Regions from separate parts of the Paenibacillus sp. MAHUQ-45 genome, predicted to be linked through region 2. Evidence: riboswitches for the same ligand, from Rfam matches in the RefSeq annotation. Region 2 holds a riboswitch; the other holds the start of a gene.
The links. A riboswitch is a leader RNA that binds a small molecule or an ion and turns the genes downstream of it on or off. The one in region 2 is predicted to bind cyclic di-GMP.
Positions count from the first base shown of each region.

Region 1: another riboswitch for cyclic di-GMP. It lies ahead of AC3Y23_RS03750 (thiamine pyrophosphate-binding protein); the one in region 2 lies ahead of AC3Y23_RS21800 (anti-repressor SinI family protein).

Region 1 is NZ_JBYUPV010000002.1:9,607-12,869, reverse strand. Features, by position in the region: gene AC3Y23_RS03760 (methyl-accepting chemotaxis protein) at 1-562, shown strand, start outside; gene AC3Y23_RS03755 (hypothetical protein) at 579-845, opposite strand; cyclic di-GMP riboswitch class I at 1,133-1,225, shown strand; gene AC3Y23_RS03750 (thiamine pyrophosphate-binding protein) at 1,412-3,049, shown strand; gene AC3Y23_RS03745 (carboxymuconolactone decarboxylase family protein) at 3,065-3,263, shown strand, end outside.
Region 2 is NZ_JBYUPV010000011.1:64,949-68,211, reverse strand. Features, by position in the region: gene AC3Y23_RS21805 (2-oxoglutarate dehydrogenase E1 component) at 1-749, opposite strand, end outside; cyclic di-GMP riboswitch class I at 1,270-1,354, shown strand; gene AC3Y23_RS21800 (anti-repressor SinI family protein) at 1,382-1,534, shown strand; gene AC3Y23_RS21795 (helix-turn-helix domain-containing protein) at 1,640-1,969, opposite strand; gene AC3Y23_RS21790 (TasA family protein) at 2,151-2,738, opposite strand; gene AC3Y23_RS21785 (TasA family protein) at 2,810-3,263, opposite strand, start outside.

The sequences.
Region 1 (3,263 bases), on a different contig from region 2:
CGGTATCACCATGATTACCAAGACAATTACCGAAATTGCGGAACAGACCAACCTGTTATCCTTGAATGCTTCCATCGAAGCTGCCCGTGCCGGAGAGCATGGCCGCGGGTTCGCCGTGGTCGCCCACGAAGTTCGCAAACTGGCTGAGGAATCAACGGCCTCGACCAAAGAGGTCTTCAGCTTGGTGCGAAGCATTGAAGCCGATATCAAGGAAGCCATTGCGAATATTACCATCAATGAGGAAGTCGTTCAGGTACAGAATGAAATGATCATTCAGACTGCACAAATTTTCGGGCAAATTGTCCAAAGCGTACAGTACATTACCGAGCAGATCGCCGCCTTCTCTTCGGAAAGCGATCTGATGCTGGACAGTGCCCTGAAAATCTCCTCTGCGATCGAGAACATCTCCGCCATTACCCAGCAAACAGCGGCCAGCACTGAAGAGGTCTCTGCATCGATGAGTGAGCAGATCAATGCTCTGGAATCTGTTGCAGAAGAGAGTGAAAAAATGACGTCAGCCGTCTTCCAGCTACAAAAAACGATTCATATTTTTAAATTTTAGAATTTGTCATCAAAATTTAATTTTTGTTCCTTTCAGCACAAAACTGCCGTATAAGCTCTATTTTATACGGCAGTTTTTCAAACTTATGAAACGTTTGCATTATATCGCTTTCAGACCTTTCCGTAAAATTCATACTCACAAATAACGATTCGCCTTCTCCCCTCTCAAGCATCCTACTTTTAACCCACTCACTTCCATTATAGTTTAGAAAAAAATAAGTATTTGGATTCAATTCTTTCATTAAAAATATCACGGCAAATGATGAGTCAACTAATTTCTTCAATTATTATCTAATCTTCTCCATCCAATTGTTTTGATCCAATTTGCATTTTTGCACCAACCCCTCTAGTCAAATATTCCATACTGACCCAATTAATAGTTTATTTTCGCTCTATTTTGTAACCGCATTCTAATTTACAATACCCCCTTGGATACATTTTAAATTAAAACTATATCCCTATTCTCTTTCATTTTTTTCGTCAAATTCCGAGTTCATTTGTGTAAAATATATTGACAAAGACGAGCTAGGAATATAATGTAAAGGAAAATTATTCTTATAATTAGTTATATAATTTATATGGGCAAAATTCCTGAAAAGGAATGACGCAAAGCCATGGATCTACAGCCTCATTTTTCTGAGGCCATGACTGCCAGGTTGCAGAGAAAACCAGGAGGATCGACTTAATCTTGCGGTCTGAGTGGCGGTTTTTTGCTTCCAACCTGTGCTCCATTATTCGAGCACAGGTTTTGTTGTTTCTTTATACCCGTTTGTATCGTTCTAATCATTTCGCATCACCAGAACGATAATATATTTATCTTTTTACTTATCCCAATTCATACACTTGAGAGGTGTTTTTTTTGAAGACAGTCGCAGATTTTATGGCGGAGGCACTACGTAATCTCGGAGTAACCCATTCATTTGGTATTATTGGTAAATCCATTTGTCCTTTAGTTCTAAAGATGGTGGATTACGGTATTGAGTTTATTCCTGGAAGACATGAATCCAGTTCCGGGTTTGAAGCCGCAGGCTATGCCCTTAAGACTGGCGGACTAGGTGTTGCTTTCGGAACATCCGGTCCCGGAGGAACGAACCTACTGACTGCAGCGGCCCATGCCAAAGCGAATAACCTTCCGGTACTATTTATTACAGGTCATCAATCCATAAAAGAATTAGGTATTCCGCAATGTCAGGATTCTTCCTCATATCTGGCTGATCTTGCTGATATGTTCAAACCGGCTACTCTATTCAGCAAGCTTGTAGAACGTGGCGATAACTTCAGTACCATTTTCAATCATGCTATCTCGATTGCTCTGAGCGGTAACCGTGGTCCCGTTCATCTTTGCTTGCCTTTCGACGTTCAGACAGAACTGCTGGAAGAATTCCCGGTAGTCTATCCAGAGCGCGAATCGTTCGTAAGCATCTCCAATTTTGACCGTGTAATCAACGCTATCAACAATGCTGAGAACCCACTGATTATTGCGGGTAAAGGTGTTAACCGTTCCGGAGCTCATAAAGAGCTGATCGAATTGGCTGAAACCTTCAACATCCCTGTCGTGACTTCTCCTGGCGGCAAAGGTGCTATTCCTTGGGATCACCCGCTGTATCACGGTCCTGTCGGTGTCGGCGGATGCACTCATGGTGATGATCTGCTAAATCGCAGCGATTTGTATATTGTACTGGGCTCCCGCCTGAGCGATATGACCATCTGTAATCTCAAACGTGAGAACCATCCAGAGACTTTAATTCAGTTCGATAGTGATCCTACGTTTGTGGGCAAAATTCTGACCTCCCAAACAATACCGGTCACCGGGGATCTGCGTGATAATCTTGTGTATTATCTTGAACACCTGGATAGAGATTCTGTGACCAAACGTACTACCGAAAGCTTTAACTATCGGGATGAACTGCCTGAGCTCCCTGGTCTCTCTCTGGCTTCAGTCATGAATGTGATGAGTGATCTGATTCCATACAACAACACTATGTTCGTGGATGACGGAAGCCATGGCTTTAATGCCGTTAAATGGTATAACGTTAAAAAACCGGGCAGTTTTGTGTTTGATGCCTATTTTGCCTGCATGGGCAACGCCATTGGCATGGCTATCGGCGCCAAGGTTGCATCACCGGATGAAACGATCTTCTGTGTGACTGGCGATGGATGCTTTATGATGCTCGGTGCAGAGATTAATACAGCAGTATGTAAGGATATCCCGGTTATTTTTATCGTTGTGAACAACATGCAACTGGATATGGCGCTTAAGGGAATGCAGAAGACTACGGGCCGAATTGACGGAACCCTATTCGAAGTCCCAATGGACGCCGTGAAGTTTGGTGAATCCCTTGGAGCAAGCGGATATCGCTGTGAGACGTTGGAACAATTCTCCGCTGCGATCGAAGATGCGGTAGCCTTGAACAAGGTTGCAGTAATCGAACTGTTGACAGACCGTGACGAAGTACCACCTACTGCACACCGTGTAGTGAATCTTTAATTAGGGGGCCAATTTATGAGCGACAATTTGAACAACAACATCAAAAGTGGTCTGAACCACTTTGCTAACTTATCAGGGGACTATGGTGCCAAAGCCTTGGCCCCTATTAAAGACCATTTCCCAGATCTGGCTGAATATATTATGGGCGCCGCCTACGGTGACATTTTTCAGCGCAACACGATCGGTGATGACTGGAAAGAAGTTGCAGTAATCT
Region 2 (3,263 bases):
CGGTGGGCCATACCCATCAGGATATGCTCGGCACCTTCATGCGCGGCAGCGCGTACGATTTCGTCCAGCATTGGTACCAGGGCATCATTGCCCTCCAGACTGAAACGCTTTTGGCCTACGAAAGTCTTGTGCAGGAAGGTCTCAAACTGCTCCACTTGAATTAGCCGATTCAGCAAATCCTTGCGTTCGGCGGTATTCAATGGCGCAGGTGAGTTAACGGACTCCGCCTGGCTGTTCAACCAGCGAAGTTCCTGTTCATCATGCACATGACCAAATTCGTAGGCTATAGTTTGTGTATAGGCTTGGCGCATCCGGTGAACGGCGTCCCAAGCGGTTTGAATATTATCCGGGACATTCTCCCAAATTAGTGAAGCAGGGAGGGCCATGAGGTCCTCTCGCGTCAATTCATACGTTTCATGATTCAGCCATTTTGTCATAGGATTGTGATCCCGCTCCAGCGGGTCAATATTGGCGGCCAAATGGCCATATATACGAATGTTAGCGATTAGCTTAGAGGCTTTGACAGCCTTGCGAAGCCAAACTGCATCTCCCGAGACGATAGGCTGCGGAGCTGGTTCAGCATCCGGCGCCAGGGGAGGCGGGCCATAAACAGTAAAAAGTTCACGGTAATTATTTTCAACTGAGGAGGGGTCTTTCACAAACTGCTCATACTTCTCCTGAATGTAGCCCAGATTGGGGCCATAATATTTGCTCCAAACAGATTCATTGTAGGGCTCTTTGGCTGCCATGAATACATCCTCCTAACGGATGAACTCCAAACGCGGGGCGCTGGTATGGGCCTTGTTCGGAGCTGTGATGGTTGCGTTTTCATTTCCTTACTATTGTGCTACTTTCGGTGGCCTTAATCAATTCATACTTTCGTCCAATCCAATCGCAAAACGGTATGGTTCAGCCTGGTCATTGATGCCATAGCGCCATAAATAGATTACATCAACAAGTGTAACTATTAAAATAATTCGATAGTCCTCGTTTTTTTTATAAAACCTGATTACAATGCTCGGATATGGGTTAATGGTTCTATAATTAGTCTATTTTGGGTTAGTAGAATTATTAATAAGTTCAAAATTGTGCATTGGGTACAGGTGGTTTCAACTTGGACAGGTATTAGTCAAAAAGAGCTAAACTTTTTACATTTCTCACCTTAGAAATTCCCAGAAAACGACACACTTTTCCGATTCTTTCTTGTATAATGTTATTGCAGTATGGTTTTTAATAATAATTTCTAGCCAGATCCTTTCATGTAAAGGGTCCAGTAAAGGGTAAACCTGTTGAAAGGCAGGGGCACAAAGTCTCGGGTCTAAGGTAGAAATACTACGACGGCCGGACTGCCTGGGGACGCGAAATCTTAGGAGGAGATTTTTTGGATAAGTCCAACCAGGGGAACAACGGAGAACTGCAGACAGTTGATCTGGATTTAGAATGGGTATATTTGCTGCTGAGTGCCAAGAAGGCGGGCATCAAGGCGGAGGAGATTCGCCGTTTCTTTAATGAGAAGGCTTTGAAGGCTATTTAGCAGCTTGAATCATAACAGATACATATAGAGAAGGGCACAGCATATGCTGTGCCCTTCTCTATATGATGGGGCCCCAAGCTATTGAAGCGCTCAGGGCCGAAATCTTTAATCCTTTTGTTCAAGACGCCATTTTTGATAATCTAGAAATTCCTTGAACTCCCGCTTGCTGATGCCGGAGCTCATTGCCTCTTGCACGAGCCGGAACCATTCCGAATCCAGCGGCGTCTCTTCAGTGTCGGAGAGGTCTCCATATAGCAACACGTGAATAGATACTTGTAGTGCGTCGGCAATTTTTTCAATGAATTGGATAGAGGGGTTGGACTGAATATTTCTCTCAACATTACTCAGGTACGACTTGGCCACATCCGCCTTGTCCGCAAGTTCGGATAAGGATAAGCCCTTCTCGACCCGGAGTTCATGGATGCGCCCTCCCATATTATCAGGCACGATGACAACGCCCCTCCGTACTTTTTGTATAAGTATAACAAATTTCCTTGAAACGGACAAAGACACATTGCTGTTCAGAGGAGAAAAGAGGAGGGGATTGGAGCAAAAACCGGCATGTCTTAGCCCGGTGAAGGGTGTAAGAGATGCCGGTAGTTTTTAGGAATCAGACTTATTTTAATTCTCCGGCGCCTTGCTTGGCGTTGAAGGTCAACTTCACGTCCAGTTTGTCACCTTGGAAGATGTTTTGATCCTGGCCGTTCTCAACGAACTCAAAGGCTAATTTGAGCGTCTTGGATTGGGCTGCGGAGATGCCGCCTGGGAAGGCATTGGCTACCAAATCGTAGCCTGGATTGCTCTGCAAATCCTTGAGTGTTGCTTCGGCAACGACATGGCCAGCAATTGAGCCGCTAGTATAGCTGCTGTCAAGGAGCTTTACTTTAAAGTGAGCACCCAGATCCTGTCCGGCGTTGTTGCTGTTAGTATCAGTTACGATATACGTAGTAACCAGCTTCAGTTCTTTAATGTCGAGCGAGCCGCTATTCTGCAGAGTGAAGTTGCGGACAGCGATGTCACCTGGCTTCAGATTGCTCAGGTTCACATTTTGCTCAGGATTAGTATTCAGATCCAGCGTACCAGCGGCGAAAGTTGCTGTGCTTTCCGCTGTATCGCTGAAGTAAGCGAAGGTGCCGCCCCCGATTAAAGACAATCCCAAAGCCGCCGTTGCTACGCCAAGACCCAATGTTTTTTTGATACCCATGAATAAATTCCTCCTCTTATATGGTTAATAAAATGGTAGACAAAATAGTTAATGCGTTGAGATCGAACGGCTTACTTGTATTCGCCAGCGCCTTGTTTAGCCTCGAAGGTCCACTTCAATTTCAGGCTGTCTCCCTGGTAGTAGTTCTGAGGCTGGAGGTTGTCGACAAAGGCAAACTGAACAGACAGCTTATCCAGAGTTCCTGCCTTGATCCCTGATTTTTCGCCGAAAACTGAACCAAGGATGCCTGCTTTTACAAGGTCAGGCGAAAGGTTTTCCAGCTCAGACAGTTTTTTAATCAGAACCGGAGAAGTGATCTTGTCTTTATTAACCAGGAAGGTGACCACGATGTCATCTTTCAAGTTATGGGTTCCATTGTCATTGTTCACGTCTATAACTTCAGTTGCCGTTTTCAGCAGCACTTGGGAAATATCAAGTGAGCCGCTATTCTTCAGCTTGAAGTCTCTGGTGATGATATCACCTGGCTTGAGATTGTTGAGGTCCACGATCACAGAGGGATCAGAA